DNA from 3 places in the Pseudarthrobacter sp. S3 genome. Region 2 is predicted to be linked to each of the others. Evidence: riboswitches for the same ligand, from Rfam matches in the RefSeq annotation. Region 2 holds a riboswitch; each other region holds the start of a gene.
What was found. A riboswitch is a leader RNA that binds a small molecule or an ion and turns the genes downstream of it on or off. The one in region 2 is predicted to bind thiamine pyrophosphate.

Region 1 (6,257 bases), 1.4 Mb from region 2:
GCCGCTTTTCGCCGCCGGACAGTGTGTACGGATTGGCTTCCACCAGGTGCGTCAGGCGCAGCCGTTCCAGCAGCTCTTCGACCCGCTCCTCGCCATGGCCCAGATGCCGCGGACCGAACATCAGTTCGTCCAGCACCCGGCCGGTAACGAACTGGTGCTCGGGCTCCTGGAACACGGTTCCGATGCGGGAAATCAGTTGGTGGGCTTTCCATTTGAACGGATCGATCCCGGCGCCCGCGGAAAGCTCGACGGCGGCAGCCACCTTCCCGGCCACCGGCGCCAGCAATCCGGCGAGCGTCAGCGCAAACGTTGACTTCCCGGCGCCGTTGGGCCCCGTGATGGTGAGTGCGTGGCCGGAACGGACCTGGGCTGTGATGCCCTGCTGCACCGGCACCGGTGGGATGGTCCGGAAGCCGCGGCGCCGCGGACGCTCACGGGAGACTGCCAGGTCCGCGGCGGCCAGCAGCAGCTCACCGGAGCCTGCGGACGCGCGGCTCCGGGTTGCCGGAACATACCCCGGCACCCAGACGCCCGCACCGATCAGCATGTCCCGTGCGTCCGCGAGCACCTGATCCGGCGGCCCGTCCAGGAGGACAGCGGATGTAGCGGCCAAACTTCCTGCGGAGCCCGCAGCGGAGCCCGGCTGGAGCACCACAATCCGGTCAACCAGGTCCTTCCAGACGGACACGCGGTGTTCCACCACAACGAGTGTGGCGCCGGTTTTGTCCAGGCAGCGGCCCACAGCGTCCCGGACTTCCAGCACGCCGGCGGGATCCAGGTTCGCGGTGGGCTCATCCAGCAGGATCAGCCCGGGCCGCATCGCGAGGATCCCGGCCAGCGCCAGACGCTGTTTCTGTCCGCCGGACAGAGCCGACGTCGGGTGGTCCAGCGGGAGCCCGGCGGCACCTGGCCCGCCGTCGGCGTCCACACCAGTGCCATTGGCGTTCAAAACAGCGCCGGCCCCGGTACTTCGCAGCCCGACGTCGTCGAGCGCTTCATGGACGCGCCGCCAGATCTCGTCCCGTGGAACGGCGAGGTTCTCGGCGCCGAAGGCGACGTCGTCACCCAGGCGCGACAGAACTACCTGCGTTTCGGGGTCTTGCTGCATCAGGCCTGAGCGGCCGCGCTGCCCGCGGGGAACCACCCCGTCGATCAGCAGCGAACCGGTTTCGTCGGCGTCGTCTCCTTCATCCCCCAGCACCCCCGCGAGCGCGTGCAGCAGCGTTGACTTGCCCGCGCCCGACGGGCCCAGCAGCAGCACCCGCTCGCCGGGAGCGATGTCGAGGTCGAGCCCATGGACGGCGGGGGCGGAACGGCCGGCATGCCGCCAGCCCCAGCCACGGGCGGATACCGTGGCGGGGCGCACTCCGGAAGCGCCGGCGTCGGAAGCGGTCATCAGTTGAAGGCGGGCTCCGACGCTGCCTTCCGGGACGCGAACGAGCTCAGCACACCGGTCTTGGCCAGGCCGCGCGTGGCGATCCAGGACAGCGCGCCCGCAATCACCGCGCCGGAGATGGTGCAGAACACGATGTAGGCGAGCTTGTCGCCCGGCTCGTAGGCGATATTCCAGCCCCACGGCAGAAACGAGTCGTTGAGGCCGCAGAACAGCCCCGCCCCGGCACCGGCAAGTAGAGCGGCGATGAGGTTGTATTTCTGGTGCAGGGAGGATTTGAACCGGAAGTTGCCGTACACCAGCAGGAAGAACACCAGTTCGGCGCCCAGGCCCTGGAGGAGTCCGGAGATCAGCACCGTGGCGCCGTACTGCGAGCCCATGATGAGTTCGCCGGTGGCGGCCACAGTTTCGCAGAAGAGCGCCGCGCCGGGTTTGCGGATGATGAGCATGCCCAGCACTGCCGGGATCATCCAGCCGCCGGCGATCAGGCCGGTCAGCGGGGGGTAAACGGCATTCATCGGTGCGGAAACGATGCCGGCGGCTTGGGACCACGCCCAGAAGATCACGCCGCCGGTGATGGCGATGAGCGCCGCCACCACGATGTCCACAACACGCCAGGTATTGCCGGTCTTTTTGAATGCTGCAGTTGTCATATTGTCCTCCTGAGGAACAGGAGGGGAAAGTGCCCCGGTAAGCGGCGCTGCCGCCGTTGCCGGACCCTTCGAGAACTCGACTCCCTTGCGCCGGTACTAACCGGATCAGGTTCGAGGGTCTGCGGCTGTCCGCACTCTCAGCGCCGGCCTGCGGGTCCCTGGCAATGCCAGTGATGTCCGACGGCGGCGCTCCCCTGTCGTAATAAATCTGCCCTGATGGGCGTGCTCCAGTTTACACCGCGGGCGGGGTAGATTGTGGGCCATGACTGCCAACAACCCGACTGTGACTGCGTTCAATCCCGATGCGACGGTGCCCCAGCCGGCGGGGCTGCTGGAGGCCCTGATCGCCCGCATCGAGGGCGAGGTCAGCGAGCTGCAGTTTCCCCATTTCACCAGGGATGATTCCCTCAACCTGGGGCTGCTGCTGGTGGAGCTCGGCAAATCGCGCCAGCTGCCTATCGCGATCGACATCACGAAGGGTGACCAGGTCCTTTTCCATGTTGCCCTGGACGGGGCCACCCCCGACAACGAGCACTGGATCCGGGCGAAGCAGCGCACCGCCGCCAGGTATGAGATCCCGTCGTTGCTGGTGGGCCTCCGCGGCCGGCTGCACGGCGGCCGGATCGAGGACCACGGCTGGTACGACGAAACCGTCTACGCGGCCCACGGCGGCTGCTTCCCGGTCTACGTCACCGGCGTGGGTGCCGTAGCCACGGTGACGGTCTCGGGCCTGCCCCAACAGCAGGACCATGATCTCGTGGTGGAGGCCCTGCGGGAGATTCTGGAGTCGATGCGGCCGGGTTAGGCTAAAGGCAGTCCCGGATCCGCTCACAAGGAGTTCAACGAATGAACCTGTTCATCAAGCTGCTCGGCACTGCAATCAGCCTCGGCGCCGGATTCGTCGGCACCAAGATGGTCAATACCGTGTGGGAAAAGTCCACGGGCCGGAAGCCTCCCACCGGCAAGGATGAAGACACCCCCACGAGCCTCCGCTCGGCGCTGACGTTCGCGCTTATTTCGGCCTCGGTCAGCACCATCATCCAGGTGCTGGCCAACCGCGGCACACAGCGGGCCATTACCCGCTTCGCCAAGTCCCAGGACATCGTCTAAGCGCACCACCAACCCATGAGTTTTTGTCCAGCTAAAGGCCTCCAACCGGCACTGACGCCGTGTTATCTGGACAAAAACTCGCGCGCGGGGCGGAACACTAGCATCGACGAATGAGGCTCAGCCCCGCCGGCCGCCGTCGTCCGCTTCATCCCGGGAGGAGTCATCCCGGGCGGATTGTGCCGCCTTCTGAACCACGGCGTCGAGTTCATCGGAGCTGAGCAGCTCGCGGTGCAGGTGCTTGGTGCGGTACCCGGCGCGGCCCACCATGTGGGCAGAAACCGGCACGGTCAGCAGCTGGAAAATCCAGGCCACGAGCAGCGCGGGCCACACCCACCAGGTGCGCATCTGCAGGCCGATGGCCGCAAGGAGCAGGAACAGCCCCAGCACCTGGGGCTTGGTGGCCGCGTGCATGCGGCTGAGCAGGTCCGGAAAGCGGAGCAGTCCGACGGCGGCGGCGAGGGACATGAGGGCACCCACCAGCAGGAACACCGCCGACACGGTATCGATGACGTTATCAACCACGCCGGCCTCAGGATTCATTGGCTTGCTCCCGACGGTCGGCCACAAAGCGCGCAACTGTCACTGACCCGATGAAGCCGACAATGGACAGCGCCACCAGCAGCATCAGGTTGTTCAGGTGCCGGTTGACGGCCATATCGATACACAGGGCCGCGCCGAGGATCGCAAGCAGGACGTCGGAGGCCAGCACCCTGTCCAGCAGCGACGGGCCGCGGGAGATCCTGATGATGGCTCCCGCCGCTGCCAGCGAAAGAATGACTGCCGTAACAGCCAGAACGGTCTGCATCATGCTGCGGCCTCCTGCCGGATTGCTTCGAGTTCTTCGCGGGAACCCATGATCCTGATCAGGTCCGCCTCGATCGAGCGGACTTCCCTGCGCAGGTTCGCGACCTCTTCCGGGCTGCTGACGTTGAGCCCGTGGAGGTACAAGGTGGACGTTGACCGGTCCACTTCCACCACCAGGGAGCCCGGGATCAGGGAGATCACATGCCCGGTGGCGGTGACCATGAGGTCCTGGTGGCTCCGCAACGGCACTGCGACGACGGAGCTGATGACCCGGGGGCCGCGGACAGCCGCCAAGTACATGACCTCAACGCTCGCTGCCGCCACCCTGCCCAGGAAACGCAGGGCAAATGGCACGGCGTGAAGAATGTTGAAGCGGCCGCTGACTTCTACCGGCGGCAGGTAGAACATCCGGGCCACGAGCACGGCCAGCAACGCGCCGAACAGCAGGTTGCCGGGGCTGAGGTCCTGCCACAGGGCGCCCCAGACGATCACCAGCCATACCAGCAGGGGCAGTTCCTGGCGCAGGGAAATCCGCCGGCGGCTCATTTGCCTCCTCCGTCTTTCAGGGCCATCGGGGGAACCTGCGTGTCCTCGCCCAGAACGGCCTGAATGTAGGCGGATCTGTCCAGCATTTCGTGGGCGGCCTGGTCCGAGACGGTGAACAACGGGCCGGCGAAGACCGTCAGTGACACGCCCAGCGCCACCAGGCCCAGCGTTGAACCCACCATGGTCCGGGGCAGCAGCGTGACGTTCTTGCGGCCGGCCCGGCTGCCGGTGTCCGAATCCTCGGGCGCGGCCAGCAAGACGGGGTCCGGGTGCTCGGCGTCCGAGGGCTTGCGCCAGAACGCGCGGTTCCAGACCCGTGCGACAGCCAGCAGGGTCAGGAGGCTGGTGACCACGCCGCCGATCACCAGGGCGTAGGCCAGCGGCGTGCCCAGTTCGATGCCCGCCTGGATGAGCCCCACCTTCCCCAGGAACCCGGAGAACGGCGGGATCCCGGCCAGGTTCATGGCGGGGATAAAGAACAGCAGGGCCAGCATGGGTGACAGCTTGGCCAGGCCTGCCAACCTGTCCACGGAAGAGCTGCCGCCACGGCGTTCGATCAGGCCCGTGACCATGAAAAGGCTGGTCTGAATGGTGATGTGGTGGGCCACGTAGAACACGGCGGCGCCAAGCCCGGCCACCGAGGACATAGCCAGCCCAAACACCATGTATCCGATGTGACTCACCAGGGTGAAAGACAACAGACGTTTGATGTCGCTTTGCGCCAATGCGCCAAGGATTCCCACCACCATGGTCAGCAGCGCCGCCACCATCAGCGGAGTGTTCAGGCTGTCCCCCGGGAAGAGGAGGGTCTCCGTGCGCACCATCGCGTAGACCCCGACTTTGGTCAGCAGGCCGGCGAATACCGCGGTGACCGGCGCGGGCGCCGTGGGGTAGGAGTCAGGCAGCCAGAAGGAGAGCGGGAACACGGCCGCTTTGATGCCGAAGGCCACCAGGAGCATCACGTGCAGCAGGGTCCGGGTTCCCCCGTCCAGGTCCGCGAGCTTAATGGCGAGGTCGGCCATGTTCACGGTTCCGGTGGCGCCGTAGACCATGGCGATGGAGATCAGGAACAGCACCGAGGACACCACGGAGACCACCACGTACGTGACACCGGCGCGGATGCGCGGGCCGGTTCCGCCCAACGTCATCAGCACATAGCTTGCCGTCAGCAGGATCTCGAAACCGACGTACAGGTTGAACAGGTCACCGGACAGGAACGCGTTGGAGACCCCGGCTACGAGGATCAGGTAGGTGGGGTGGAAGATCGACACCGGCGCGTCGTGGTCGCCGTCGGCCATGCCCTGCCCGGTGGCATAGACCAGCACGGCGAGGCTGATGGCCGACGACACCACGAGCATGAGGGACGAGAACTGGTCCACCACCATCGTGATGCCCCACGGCGGTAGCCAGCCACCGATGTTCACGGCGGCGGTTCCGCCGTCCCACACGGAGCCCAGCAGCAGGCACTCCAGCACGAGCGTCAGGGACAGCACCCCGATGCTCACCGCGCGCTGGGCGCGGGAGTGCCGGATCAGGAGGAAGGCCAGGGCAGCACCGAGGATGGGAAGAACGACGGCGAGCGGGGCAAAGCTTGCGATGTTCACTTCACACCTCCTTCGGGACCAGGGGTTACGTTCTGCGAGCCGGGTTGCTCTTCAGCGGCGGCATCCGCGGCAGGAATCTCCTTGGCCCCGACCGTGACGGAACCGCCGGACGCTTCCGGGCGCTCCGCCGTCGGGGGGTGGTCTGAG
Region 2 (6,257 bases):
GACATGGCCGCGATCAGGCTTGATTTGCCGGCAGAGGGGAAACCCACCAGTGCGATGTCCGCGATGGACTTCAGTTCCAGGACTATGTCACGGGTGTCACCCTCGATGCCCAGCAGGGCGAAGCCTGGGGCACGGCGCTTCTGCGAGGACAGTGAGGCATTGCCAAGGCCGCCCAGACCACCGGCAGCCGCCACGTATTCGGCGCCTTCGCCGACGAGGTCCGCCAGGACGGTGCCGTCCTTGGCCTTGACCACGGTGCCGTCCGGTACGGGCAAGATGAGGGTTTCCCCGCTCTTGCCGCCGCGCCAATCACCCATGCCGGGGCCACCGTTGGTGGCGTGGCGGTGCGGGGCGTGGTGGTAGTCCAGCAGCGTGGTGGTCTGGTGATCAACGCGCAGGATGACGTCACCGCCATCGCCGCCGTTGCCGCCGTCGGGACCGCCCAGGGGCTTGAACTTCTCCCGGTGAACAGAGACACAGCCGTGGCCGCCGGTACCGCCGGATACGTGCAGTACTACCCGGTCTACAAAGCTCGCCACGTGGATCTCCTCAGTGCTGTTTCCGGACGCCCAAGGGCGCCAAGATGATTGTAATGCGGTTAAAAGAATAGTGGAGCGGACCAAATGGCCCGCTCCACCGTTTCAGAACTATTTGTTACTCTGCAGCTGCAGCAGCAACGATGTTGACAACGCGGCGACCGCGGCGTGTGCCGAACTGGACGGCTCCCGGTGCCAGTGCGAACAGTGTGTCGTCGCCGCCACGGCCAACGCCAGCGCCCGGGTGGAAGTGGGTGCCACGCTGGCGGACAATGATCTCGCCTGCGGAAACTACCTGACCACCGAAGCGCTTGACGCCGAGGTACTGGGCGTTGGAGTCACGACCGTTGCGAGTGGAACTCGCGCCTTTTTTATGTGCCATTTGAAATGCCTGCCTTTAAATTCTGGGGAATCTGCTGAAGAACCTGAACAGTAACGAAGAGTTACTTGATACCCGTGATCTTGACCTTGGTCAATTCCTGACGGTGACCCTGGCGCTTCTTGTAACCGGTCTTGTTCTTGAACTTCTGGATGACGATCTTCGGACCACGGAGGTCTTCGAGGATCTCAGCCGTAACCGTTACCTTGGCCAGGTCCGCAGCAGCAGAGGTGACTTTGTCACCGTCTACCAGGAGCAGTGCGGGCAACTCAAAAGTGCTGCCGGCTCCACCGGGGACGCGGTTCAGGGTAACGAAGTCTCCAACGGAAACCTTCTCTTGGCGGCCGCCTGCGCGGACAATCGCGTACACCACTTGGGAACTCACTTCTCTCGACGTTTATTACTAAATTTGCGTGCTGAACCCGATTCAATAATCGGCCGGGTTCTCGCTGTGCCTCAACGCCGTGGGGTCGTAACCCAAGTGTTGGCGTAAGCACCGAAGATCTAGAATACGCTAATTTTGCCTTCGGCCGCAAATGAGGCTGGTTACGGTCGGTTGTCTGTGCTAGGACCCATAAGCAGGTACTGCACTGACAATCCGAAACCGTGCCTGACTATCGTACAGGCCACGCGGGCCCTTGACTGTCAGGAATGAATTCGCGGCGCGTCGAAGAATTCCACTTCGAACCGGCACGACTGCCTGAACGCCACGAGCATCGCCGCACGTTCATCCGCGGAAGCGCTCCGGCCGGCCTCGTCAGCCAAGGCGATGGCGTCGCGGGTGGCCTGCGCGAAGTCCTCGTCAGCGTAGGCCCGCAGCCAGTCGGCATAGGGGTGTTCCTTCGGTGCACCGGCGGCCAGGAACTCCGCGTGGAGGGTCTGTCCCACCTCGGCGTACAACCAGAAGCACGGCAGCACCGCAGCGACGAGGACCGCGTAGCTGCCGGAGGCCGAGGCTGCCAGCAGGTGGTCCACGTAGGACTTGGTGACTGGGCCAAGGGCGGAGTCCACCGTCCTGGTGCTCAGCCACGTGCGGTGCAGCTCGGATTCGACCTCAAGGCATTGCCGGGCAGACTTTGCCCAGAACGTCTGCGCGGCTTCCGTGGGCGCCAGCGCACTGGCCCGGGCCAGGACCCGCGAATAGCCGTTCAGGTAGATGGCGTCCTGCGCAAGGTAGTAGCCGAACTCTTCCTCAGCCAACGTGCCGCCCGCCAGGTCGCGGATGAAATCCAGCCCGTAGATGGCCGCAAGATCCGGCGCCGACGCCCGCTGGAGCGTCTGGGCGAATTCGCCGGCTGCCGGAACCTGTTTCATGTGGTGGAAGTGGTTGATGGGGCCGTGGCCACCGCCCACCTCCAGCTGATCAGCGGCCTGCAGTGCGCCGACCAGCCAAGGCTTCACTTGCCGTAGCGCGGATTCCCAGTTCCCCAGCCTGGCCTGGGCCGTAGCCATAGCCGACGACAACGAGCAGCCGGTGCCGTGGCTGTTGCGGGTTGGGATCCTGTCACCGCTCACTTCCACTACCTCCTGGGCGAGCAGCCCGGCGGCGTTGACCAGGGCATCCGGGCACGCACCGCCGTCGAGATGGCCGCCCTTGACCAGGACCGTGGCACCGGCCGCGGCGGACAACCGCTGCCCCTGTCCGAGCGCATCAGGCCAGTCCCGCGCCTGCGGCTCCCCCACCAGGATGGCCAATTCGGCCAGGTTGGGGGTGATCAGGTCAGCGAGCGGGAGCAGCTCCCGCAGAGCTGCCTCGGCAGACTCCTGCAGCAGCCGGTCACCGCTCGTGGCCACCATCACCGGATCGAGAACGACGACGGCGGGACGCGCCTTTTCCAGCCAGTCCCGGACCACGCCAATCACCGCAGCATCGCCGAGCATGCCGATCTTGACCGCATCGATGGTGATGTCGTCGCTGATGGCGTCCAGCTGCTGGCCCAGGAAGGATGCCGGCGGCACGTGAACCGCCTGCACCCCCTGGGTGTTCTGGACTGTCAGTGCAGTGATGGCCGCCATGCCGTAGCCGCCAAGAGCCGCAATGCTTTTGAGGTCGGCCTGGACGCCCGCGCCGCCTGACGGGTCCGATCCGGCAATGGACAGCACCCGCGGGACGTCACGCAGCACCTGGACGTTGCCAGACCGGCCTGGCGCAGGCCGGACCTCACCCTGGTTTGCTGAGATATCCGGCAGAACCGCCGCGGGCGTTGCAGGAGGAAGGACAGAACTTGAAGCCAAAGGAGACATCCCTTCGCCGGTGCTAGCCGGACAGGTTCAACGGGTGTGGATCTCAGCCGGCTCTCTGCGCGGCACCCCGTGTCAGTCACCAGCCTAGCGTCCCTCGGGATTTAACGCAGGACGCCCGGACGCAGCCTGTGATTCACAGACACGTCCGGGCGCCGTTGTAGAGGCTTGCCCTGCTGCTTCGTTAGAGCTCCGAGGCCGGAACCCCAACACCGAGGATGATAGGCGCGTTGATGGCCGCAGGCTTCTCAGCCACCTTGACGGACTCCGGGGCCTTGGCGGCGTGGGAGTGTCCAGCGGCAGCCGCCGGACCGGCTTCGTGATGCTCCACAGACGTGGCGTTGGCTGCGCCCTGGGCACGGCTGGCGCTCCGGTTCCGCCGGGGACGGCGGGCGAGGGGCGCCTCGGTGTGGTCGGAGTAATCCTCCTCCGCCACTGCCGGCTGGTGCTGACGGGCAGGTTCGCCCGGTTGGCTTGCAGCTGCCTGGACTGCGGACGGCTCGTTTTCCACGACAGGGGCTGGCTCGCCAAGGTGGGCGAAGGCCTCCGCGAGGCGGTCAAGCGTCAGGGCCGGTGCGTGCGGCTGGTCCTCGTGATGGGCCACGAACGGCAGCACCACCTGCTCGCCGCCGAACGTCAGCACAGCGGCCGGACGGCCATTGGAGTCCATCTCGGGCCGCGAAGCCGGCACTGGTGCAGCCGGAGCTTGTCCCGCCGCAGCTGATGCGCGAGCCACTTCGTCGTCGTGCACGTGCGCAGCGTGGGCTGCGGCCGCAATGTTCGCAAGCGCGGCCCGCGTGGCCTCGGCCTTGGCGTGGCGCTCGGCGTCACTGGGTTCCGGGTGGACCGTGTGGATCTGCACCGGCGCTGCCGGTGCCGTTTCCAGTTGCTGGCCGCCACGTCCGCGGCGGCGCTTCCGGTCAGTGCGGCCACCCGGCTGGCTGTCCGAGCGCTGGCTGTCCGGGCGCTGGCTGTCGGTGCGCATGGTGTCAGCGCGCATGCTGTCACCATGCTGATCGTTGATGCGCGGTTCCTGCCGGCTGTCCACCCGCTGCACGTGGTGCACATGGTGCTCAGCGGCTACGGTATTGGCGCGGCGGTGCTCTACGGGGTCGTCGTGGGTGACGATTCCGCGGCCTGCACAGGATTCGCACTGCTCCCCGAAGACTTCCAGGAGTCCGGTACCCATGCGCTTTCGCGTCATCTGCACGAGGCCCAGCGACGTCACTTCTGCAACCTGGTGCTTGGTCCGGTCACGGCCCAGGCACTCCACCATGCGGCGAAGAACCAGGTCCCGGTTGGATTCCAGGACCATGTCTATGAAGTCGATGACGATGATGCCGCCGATGTCCCGTAGCCGGAGCTGCCGGACCACTTCTTCAGCTGCCTCGAGGTTGTTCTTGGTGACGGTTTCTTCGAGGTTGCCACCGCTGCCGGTGAACTTGCCGGTGTTGACGTCCACTACGGTCATGGCTTCGGTGCGGTCAATGACCAGCGAGCCGCCCGAAGGCAGGAAGACCTTACGTTCCAGGGCCTTGTGGATCTGCTCGTCGATCCGCCACGCGGCGAAGATATCCTGGTCCTTGGTCCACTTTTCCAGGCGGCCCACGAGGTCCGGGGCAACGTACGTGACGTAGGCCTCGATGGTGTCCCAGGCCTCTTCACCCGAGACAATAAGCTTGGAGAAGTCCTCGTTGAAGACGTCACGGACCACCTTGATGGTGAGGTCCGGTTCGCCGTAGAGGAGCTCGGGCGCGAGGATCTTGGTCGACGTGGACTGGCTTTCGATGCCCTCCCACTGCGCGCGCAGCCTGTTGATGTCGTGCGTGAGCTCCTCTTCCGAGGCGCCTTCGGCAGCGGTGCGAACAATTACCCCGGCGTGCTCGGGGAGGCGGTCCTTGAGGATGCGCTTGAGCCGGTTGCGCTCGACGTCGGGCAGTTTGCGGGAGATGCCGGTCATGGAGCCGCCGGGCACGTAGACGAGGTAGCGGCCGGGCAGCGAGATCTGGCTGGTCAGGCGTGCACCCTTGTGGCCCACGGGATCCTTGGTGACCTGGACCAGGACGGTGTCGCCGGACTTGAGCGCGTTTTCGATCCGGCGCTGCTTGCCTTCGAGGTTAACGGCTTCCCAGTTCACTTCACCGGCATAAAGGACGGCGTTGCGGCCGCGTCCGATGTCAACAAACGCCGCTTCCATGGACGGCAGCACATTCTGCACCTTGCCGAGGTAGACGTTGCCGATCAGGGAGTCCTGCTGGGTCTTGGAGACAAAGTGCTCGGCCAGCACACCGTCTTCGAGGACGCCGATCTGGATTCTGTCGTCGCGCTGGCGGACAATCATCTGCCGGTCCACTGATTCGCGGCGGGCCAGGAACTCGGCCTCGGTGATGACGGTGCGGCGGCGGCCGGTATCACGGGATTCGCGGCGGCGCTGCTTCTTGGCTTCGAGGCGGGTGGAACCCTTGACGGATGTGACGCGGTTGTTGACCGGCGCTTCCGTGGCTGCACGCGGCGCACGGACGCGGGTCACCGTGTTGGGCGGGTCGTCGCCTTCTCCGCCGGTCAGTTCCAGATCCTGGTCGCCACGGCGGCGACGGCGACGGCGACGGGAGGTCACGCCTTCGTCGGCCTGCCCGGCGGATTCCTCATCAGCTTCTTCGGCTGCGCCGTCTTCACCTTCGTTGTCACTGTCAGCATCACTTTCGCCGGTACGGCTGCGTCCCCGCCGGCCACGGCTGCGGCGCCTGCGGCGGCCGCTGGCGTCGTCCGTTTCACCGTCTTCGGCCTCGTCCTCTTCCGGCTCTTCAGCCACGGCGGCAGCCGGTGCCGGACGGACCGCGCTGCTGAGGTCAGGGGCTTGGAAAAGCACCGACGTGGTTGACGCCGGCTCAAGGAACAGTGAACTGAACGGGCCGGCAGACTCGGCAGCACCCGGTTCTCCAGCCTGCGCGGCGGCAGCGTCGACGGCGGCCGCCTTGACGGGCGCGGCGGCGGCGGTTGCTGCGGGCGCGGCAGCTTCCGCAGCTGCGGCTCCCGCTGCGTCCGGGGCCGGAATTACTGCTGCTTCGGCGGCTGCCTGCTCCGCGGGAGCTGTCAGGTCT
Region 3 (6,257 bases), 430 kb from region 2:
CCCCGAGGGGCCGTTCCCGTTTTTCGCAGCCCCGTTTTTCGCAGCGCCGTTCCTGGCTCCGTTGCCGTTTTTCCCGTTACCGTTTCCGTTGTCCTTTTGTGGCTTGGAGCCGGAAATCACGATCGCTTCGAATTCCTGGCCCACATGGTTGACCAACAGCGCGGCCTCCACCGTGTCCAGCGCCATGCGCTCCATCCGCGATGCCAACTGGTCGGATCCGGCCATGATCTCCGGCAGGGACGGCAGGGCTTCCCGCGCCCAGTCCGGTACCGGCTTGCCGTTGCTCAAGGCTTCGCAGATTACCAGGACAAAGCGGTCGATAAGGCGCCGGAGCGGTGCTGTGGTGTGGGCATAGGCGGCGCCGATGGCGGACTGGACGGCGTCGTCCGGGACGGTGCCGTCAAACGCCGTGTAGCTGGCGCCGCGGAACAGCATGCCGGCGGAGTGCAGGATGGCCAGTTGCCGGGGCACTGTCGGATCAAGGCTGCGGAGGTATTCGCCGTAGCTGATTTTGCCGTCCCACGGCTTGCCCAAGGCCTCGGTCTGGAGGCGGAAGTGGCGCAGTGAGCGCTCGTCCGGCGCCGGCATGGTGCGCAGGATGCCAACTTTTCCCGCCAACATGAGGTTCGCCGCCGACATTCCGGTCATCAGGGAAATCTGGGCGTTCCAGTCCTCCACCGGAAGCTGCGGTGCCGCGGCAATCCGGTAGCCGCCGTCGGGCAGTTGCACGATTTCCTGCTCAGGCATGTTCAGGCTGGCGCCGCCACGCTGCCGCTCCAGTTCAACCCGTTTGAGCCCCACTTCCTTCAGGAGCTGCAGCACGGGAGCGGGCGTCCCGGCGTCGAGTTCGGCCTGGACTCCCTTGTAGCTCAGCTTGGCCCTGCTGCGGATGGTGGCCCTGCGGATACTCACCGTGGAGACCTGTGCGGTGTTGTCCAGCCCGAACTCCCACACGTAGGCGGAACAAAGCTGCCCGGCCAGGAGGCTGCCGGCTCCTTCGCTGATGACCTCAGGGTGCAGCGGGATCCGGCCGTCCGGGGCGTAGAACGTTTGGCCGCGGCGCCGGGTCTCTGCATCCAGCACGCCGCCGGGGCGGACAAAGGACGGCACATCAGCGATGGCATAGAGCACGCGGTAGCCAGCGTCCGCGCGCTCGATGAACAGCGCCTGGTCCAGGTCAGTGGAGGACGCCGGATCGATGGTGAGGAAGTCCACCTCTGTCAGGTCAGCGCCCGGCAACTCGTGTGCGGCCACCGCCGCTTCCGCGTCCCGGACCGCCTCCGCCGGGTAGGTTCCGGGAAGTTCCAGCTCGGTCCGCAGGGCGCTCAGTGCCGCCGCGAGCTCGTTGGTCTGCTCGTGGACATTGGGGGCCAACCGATGATGTGACACGAAAATCAGGTTAGCCCGATTTGCATGGATCGTGCACGCCCACGGTCCGCCACGCGGGGAATTGTCAGGATGCGCCTGCGTCCAGGGCCGCCACGAGTGCTGCAGCCGCCGCTGCGGGATCGGGGGCCTCGGTGATGGCACGCACCACCACAATCCTGCCGGCACCGGCCTCCACTACCTGCTCCACGTTGCCAAGATCGATGCCTCCGATGGCAAACCAGGGCAAGGTGGCCTGGGCGCCGCCGGCAGCGCGGACTGCTTCGGCAGCGTACCGCACCAGCTCAAGGCCGACGCCGGCCCGGCCGGGCTTGGTGGGAGTGGCCCAGACCGGTCCGACGCAGAAGTAGTCCAGGCCGCGTTCGGACGTCAGCCCGCCGGACAGCCGGATGGCGCCTTCGATCTGTTCGGCGGTGTGCGTGGACAGCCCGACCGCTGTGGGTGCCCCAAGCAGGGCGCGGGCGGAAGCGACCGGCAGGTCTTTTTGCCCGATGTGGAAGACGGGGGCGCCGGACAGCATAGCGACATCTGCACGGTCATTGACGGCCCATAACTTTGCGTGGCGTTCGGCCGCGGCCTGAAGCACGGCCAGCAGCTCCAGCTCCTCCGCCGCCTCGATCGCCTTGTCGCGGAGCTGGATGATGTCGACGCCGCCGGCAAAAGCCGCGTCCACAAACTCGCCAAAGTCGCCGCGGTCACGGCGTGAGTCGGTGCAGAGGTACAGCCGGGCGCTGTGCGGGAGGCCCGGGCCTATGCCGCCGGTGGGATCTGTTGAGATCGAGGATTCGGGTGTGGAAGAGCTGGCTGAGGGCGTGCCTGCAGCGGCGAAGGATTGCGAGTTCATGGAAACCAGCCTAATTCCCCTAAACTGGGCAGGTACTGCGGGAGCCCGTTGCAGCCGTCACAAAGCGGCCGGGCTGAGAGGGCGTCAGAGCCGACCGCTTGACCTGATCCGGCTAGTACCGGCGTAGGGAAGGAACCATATGCCCCCCGCAATAAGCAGCCCGCCTGAGACTGCATCATTCCGACCGGACCCGGTGCTGCTCGCCGACGTGGCGGTCATCGGCGGTGGAGTCATCGGCCACGCCATAGCCTGGGAGGCCCGGCGGTCCGGCCGTTCCGTTGTGCTGATCGATGACGCGCCCGGGAGAGGCGCCAGCTGGGCAGCCGCCGGCATGCTGGCACCTGTAAGCGAACTCCACTATCAGGAGGGAGACCTCCTGGAGCTGATGCTTGCATCCTCCGGCCTGTGGCCCGGTTTCGCGGCAGACCTCGCCCTGGCAGGGGCTGGCGAGACCGGATACCTGACGACGCCGACCCTCGCCATCGGCGCGGACGCCGCGGACCGCAGGGCGCTGATGGACCTCCGGGCCGTACAGCAGGCCAGCGGCCTGGTGGTGGAACCCCTGACTGTCCGTGAGGCCAGGTCCAGGGAATCCCTGCTCAGCCCGGCCATCTCCTGTGCCCTGGACATCCCCGCAGACCATCAGGTGGATCCACGGAAGCTGGTGGCGTGCCTCCAGGAAGTCCTGGCCGTCCACGAACCGGGAGCAGAAACCGCCGTGGCCGGTGCCCGCGGGGGATTCGCCGTTGACCAGCGGGCCGCTGCCGTTCTTTGGGAGGACGGACGCATCTGCGGCGTGGCGCTCGCTGACGGCGGAACTGTCCACGCCGGGGAGACGATTGTGGCCAACGGATTGGCGGCGGGGTCGCTGGAAGGCCTGCCTGCTGGGCTGCACCTGCCCCTGCGACCCGTCTACGGTGACATCCTGCGCCTTGCTGTTCCGGAGCACCTGCGTCCGCTCCTCACCTCGACAGTCCGCGGAATAGTCCATGGTGTGCCGGTCTACATCGTTCCCAGAGGGGACGGCACGGTGGTGATCGGGGCGACGCAACGGGAGGACGCGCTCGCCGGGACAGGCGATGGTGCTGTCTCGGCCGGCGGCGTCTACCAGTTGCTGCGTGACGCCCAGGTCCTGGTGCCGGCCGTCTCGGAGCTTGAACTCCTGGAATGCACGGCACGGGCAAGGCCGGCGACCCCGGACAACGCGCCGCTCCTGGGCCGCGTACCGGTTTCCGCACCAGGAACGGGAAACCAGGAGAGCATGGAGAACATTGCCGGGCTGATTATTGCCACCGGGTTCTTCCGTCACGGAGTGCTCCTTGCTCCGGCGGCGGCAGCGATCTGCCGGGAATTGCTCGACGGCCGGACGGATCCTCGTTGGTGGGCGCTCAACCCGGCGCGCTTTTCAAGACAGCACCGCACAACCGGCACACAGTCCCCACCCAAGGACATCAGCAACATGAAGGACCTCGACCCTCAGAAGGAATCAGCATGAACATCACCCTCAACGGCTCGCGCCATTCCGTGGCGGACGACGCCTCCATCACCACCCTTATCAGTCAGATCACAGGCCGCCCCCTCGCAGCCAACGGTCAGGCGACAGACGGGCAGAAACTCGGCGTCGCCGTCGCCCATAACTCCGAAGTAGTACCCCGCAGCCAGTGGTTCGTCACGGCGCTCGCCGAAGGTGACGACGTCGAACTGGTCACAGCAGTCCAGGGAGGCTGACACCATGACAGTAACTAGCAACATCAGCTCACAGAACCTGCCCGAAGCCGCTGACAGGCTGATGATCGACGGCTTCGAGCTCGGCTCCCGCCTCATCATGGGCACCGGGGGAGCCCCGAGCCTCGACGGGTTGGGCGCTGCCCTGCTGGCGTCCGGAACCGAACTGACCACCGTGGCCATGAGGCGCTATTCGCCAGCCGAATCGGGGTCCCTTTTCCAGCTCCTGGTGGACCACGGGATCCGGATCCTGCCCAACACTGCAGGCTGCTTCACCGCCCGGGACGCGGTTATGACGGCGGAACTCGCCCGCGAAGCGCTGGAAACCGACTGGCTCAAGCTGGAAGTCATCGCCGATGAACAGACCCTGCTGCCGGACGCCGTGGAGCTGGTGGACGCCACGGAACAGCTTGTAAACCGCGGCTTCAAAGTGTTTGCCTACACCAACGATGACCCGGTCCTGGCCCTGCGGCTGGAAAACCTGGGTGCTACCGCGGTTATGCCGCTCGGAGCGCCCATCGGCACCGGCCTGGGAATCCTGAATCCACACAACATCGAACTGATCGTCTCGCGCGCCTCGGTGCCCGTGGTGCTGGACGCAGGCATCGGCACGGCATCCGACGCCGCACTGGCCATGGAACTTGGCTGTGACGCCGTGCTGCTGGCGACCGCGGTCACGCGTGCGCAGAACCCGGCACTCATGGGGGAGGCCTTCAAACACGCCGTCATCGCCGGTAGGCTGGCGAAAGCGGCCGGCAGGATTCCGCGCCGCGAGCACGCTTTGGCGTCATCGGCCATGGAAGGCCGGGCAGAGTTTCTCTAGGCCTTCTCCTCCAGGCCGGGCGCCGTCGGCAAAGGCCGCGGCGGGCTCACCAGACGAGCCAAGGAGGCCGCCATGGCCGGCAAGCATGACACACTCACACGCGAGCGGGTCGAGGCCGTCCTCGCCGCGCTGCCTGGCTGGCAGTACCGGCAGGGCGGGCTCGTTGCTGTCTATAAGACGCCGACGGCGGCCGCTGCACTCGAGCTGATTGCCGCCGTCGGACGCCTGGCCGAAGACCAGAACCACCACCCGGACCTTGACTGGCGCTACAACAAGGTCCATCTCCGCTATACGTCCCACGACGCCGGCGGCGAGGCCACTGAACGGGATGCCACTGCGGCGGCGGCCGTGAGTGCTGCTGCCGCCCGGCTCGGTGCTACTGCCCAGCCGGTGGCTTAAAGGACGGTGACCACCACCCTGCTGGGTGGTGGTCACCGTTCTATAAGAAATTGCCTACAATTTGAGCGCCTGCGTCAGCCGCTGAGTATCGTGGCCTTCGCGGATCCGCCCGAGGTAGATGACCGTCCCGATGGCAGCGACGGTGCCCAGCGCCATGGGCAGGACCCAGGGAATCCACGTCAGGCCCGGCTGGTAGCCGAATCCTGCCGCGATAAATATGATCCAGCTGACCGCACCCACCGCAACGGCAACCCCTGCGGGCAACCCCGTCCCATACCGGGTGTGGCGCTTGTCATTGGCCCAGACAATAAAACCTGCGGCCGCTGCGACCAGGACAACGATGGTCAGCGAAAGCATCTAATCTCCTCGGAAAGCAGCGGCCAACCGCCAAGGCGGCCAGCTGCGGATCTGCTAGAACTGGCCGAAACCGACCTTGCGGGCCTCTTCGGCGCCGATTTCCACGTAGCCCAGGGCGTTGCCGGGAATGATGATGATGCGGCCCTTGTCGTCCTTGAGGCGGAGTTCGGTGCCTTTGGTGATGGCTTCTTCAACAACCGTGGCTACAGTGTCTGCATCCTGAGCCGATTCCAGGACGATTTCGCGGCCAATGTTCTGAATGCCGATCTTAATTTCCAACAGGGGGCCTCCCAGCCAATCAAAGTTTCTTTGGGTTCTCTTATTTGTAGTCTAGGACTCTTTGGGGAAGCGAGAGATTCCGCGCCAAGCTAAACGGTAAATGAGGTCGCTGGCCACATCGAGGTCCAGGTTCCCATCCGTTTCAAGCCAATACCGTGCGCTGACCTGGGCCATTCCGGCCAGGCCGCGCCCCAGGAGCTGTGCTTCCAGGTGCGGCAGTTTGGTGTCCTCGGCGATCACGCGGGCCACAGCATCCGCGAACGTCTTGTTGAATGTCTCGAGGCGTGAACTGACATCGGGATCGTTGATGAGGTCCGATTCGAAGACCAGGCGGTGCGCTTGGTCATCGCTGGCGATGAAGCGGTAGTAAGCACGCATCACGGCCTGCACGCGTTCGTCGTTGTCATCGGTGGAACTCAGGGCCCCGAGCATCAGATCCGTCAG

Region 1: linked by a shared signal. The riboswitch ahead of ACQCSV_RS18865 (ECF transporter S component) and the one ahead of thiD (bifunctional hydroxymethylpyrimidine kinase/phosphomethylpyrimidine kinase) in region 2 are both predicted to bind thiamine pyrophosphate.
Region 3: linked by a shared signal. The riboswitch ahead of thiO (glycine oxidase ThiO) and the one ahead of thiD (bifunctional hydroxymethylpyrimidine kinase/phosphomethylpyrimidine kinase) in region 2 are both predicted to bind thiamine pyrophosphate.

What each region holds. Positions count from the first base shown of each region.
Region 1 is NZ_CP189583.1:3,913,559-3,919,815, forward strand. Features, by position in the region: gene ACQCSV_RS18860 (ABC transporter ATP-binding protein) at 1-1,396, opposite strand, end outside; gene ACQCSV_RS18865 (ECF transporter S component) at 1,396-2,046, opposite strand; TPP riboswitch at 2,111-2,252, opposite strand; gene ACQCSV_RS18870 (heme-degrading domain-containing protein) at 2,309-2,851, shown strand; gene ACQCSV_RS18875 (DUF4235 domain-containing protein) at 2,893-3,156, shown strand; gene mnhG (monovalent cation/H(+) antiporter subunit G) at 3,274-3,696, opposite strand; gene ACQCSV_RS18885 (monovalent cation/H+ antiporter complex subunit F) at 3,686-3,964, opposite strand; gene ACQCSV_RS18890 (Na+/H+ antiporter subunit E) at 3,961-4,506, opposite strand; gene ACQCSV_RS18895 (Na+/H+ antiporter subunit D) at 4,503-6,110, opposite strand; gene ACQCSV_RS18900 (Na(+)/H(+) antiporter subunit C) at 6,107-6,257, opposite strand, start outside.
Region 2 is NZ_CP189583.1:2,522,930-2,529,186, forward strand. Features, by position in the region: gene obgE (GTPase ObgE) at 1-539, opposite strand, end outside; gene rpmA (50S ribosomal protein L27) at 655-918, opposite strand; gene rplU (50S ribosomal protein L21) at 980-1,288, opposite strand; gene thiD (bifunctional hydroxymethylpyrimidine kinase/phosphomethylpyrimidine kinase) at 1,561-3,159, opposite strand; TPP riboswitch at 3,142-3,239, opposite strand; gene ACQCSV_RS12120 (Rne/Rng family ribonuclease) at 3,341-6,257, opposite strand, start outside.
Region 3 is NZ_CP189583.1:2,953,357-2,959,613, reverse strand. Features, by position in the region: gene ACQCSV_RS14130 (RNB domain-containing ribonuclease) at 1-1,389, opposite strand, end outside; gene thiE (thiamine phosphate synthase) at 1,454-2,230, opposite strand; TPP riboswitch at 2,258-2,377, shown strand; gene thiO (glycine oxidase ThiO) at 2,370-3,725, shown strand; gene thiS (sulfur carrier protein ThiS) at 3,722-3,958, shown strand; gene ACQCSV_RS14110 (thiazole synthase) at 3,963-4,778, shown strand; gene ACQCSV_RS14105 (4a-hydroxytetrahydrobiopterin dehydratase) at 4,851-5,177, shown strand; gene ACQCSV_RS14100 (hypothetical protein) at 5,232-5,534, opposite strand; gene ACQCSV_RS14095 (DUF3107 domain-containing protein) at 5,589-5,813, opposite strand; gene ACQCSV_RS14090 (TetR/AcrR family transcriptional regulator) at 5,865-6,257, opposite strand, start outside.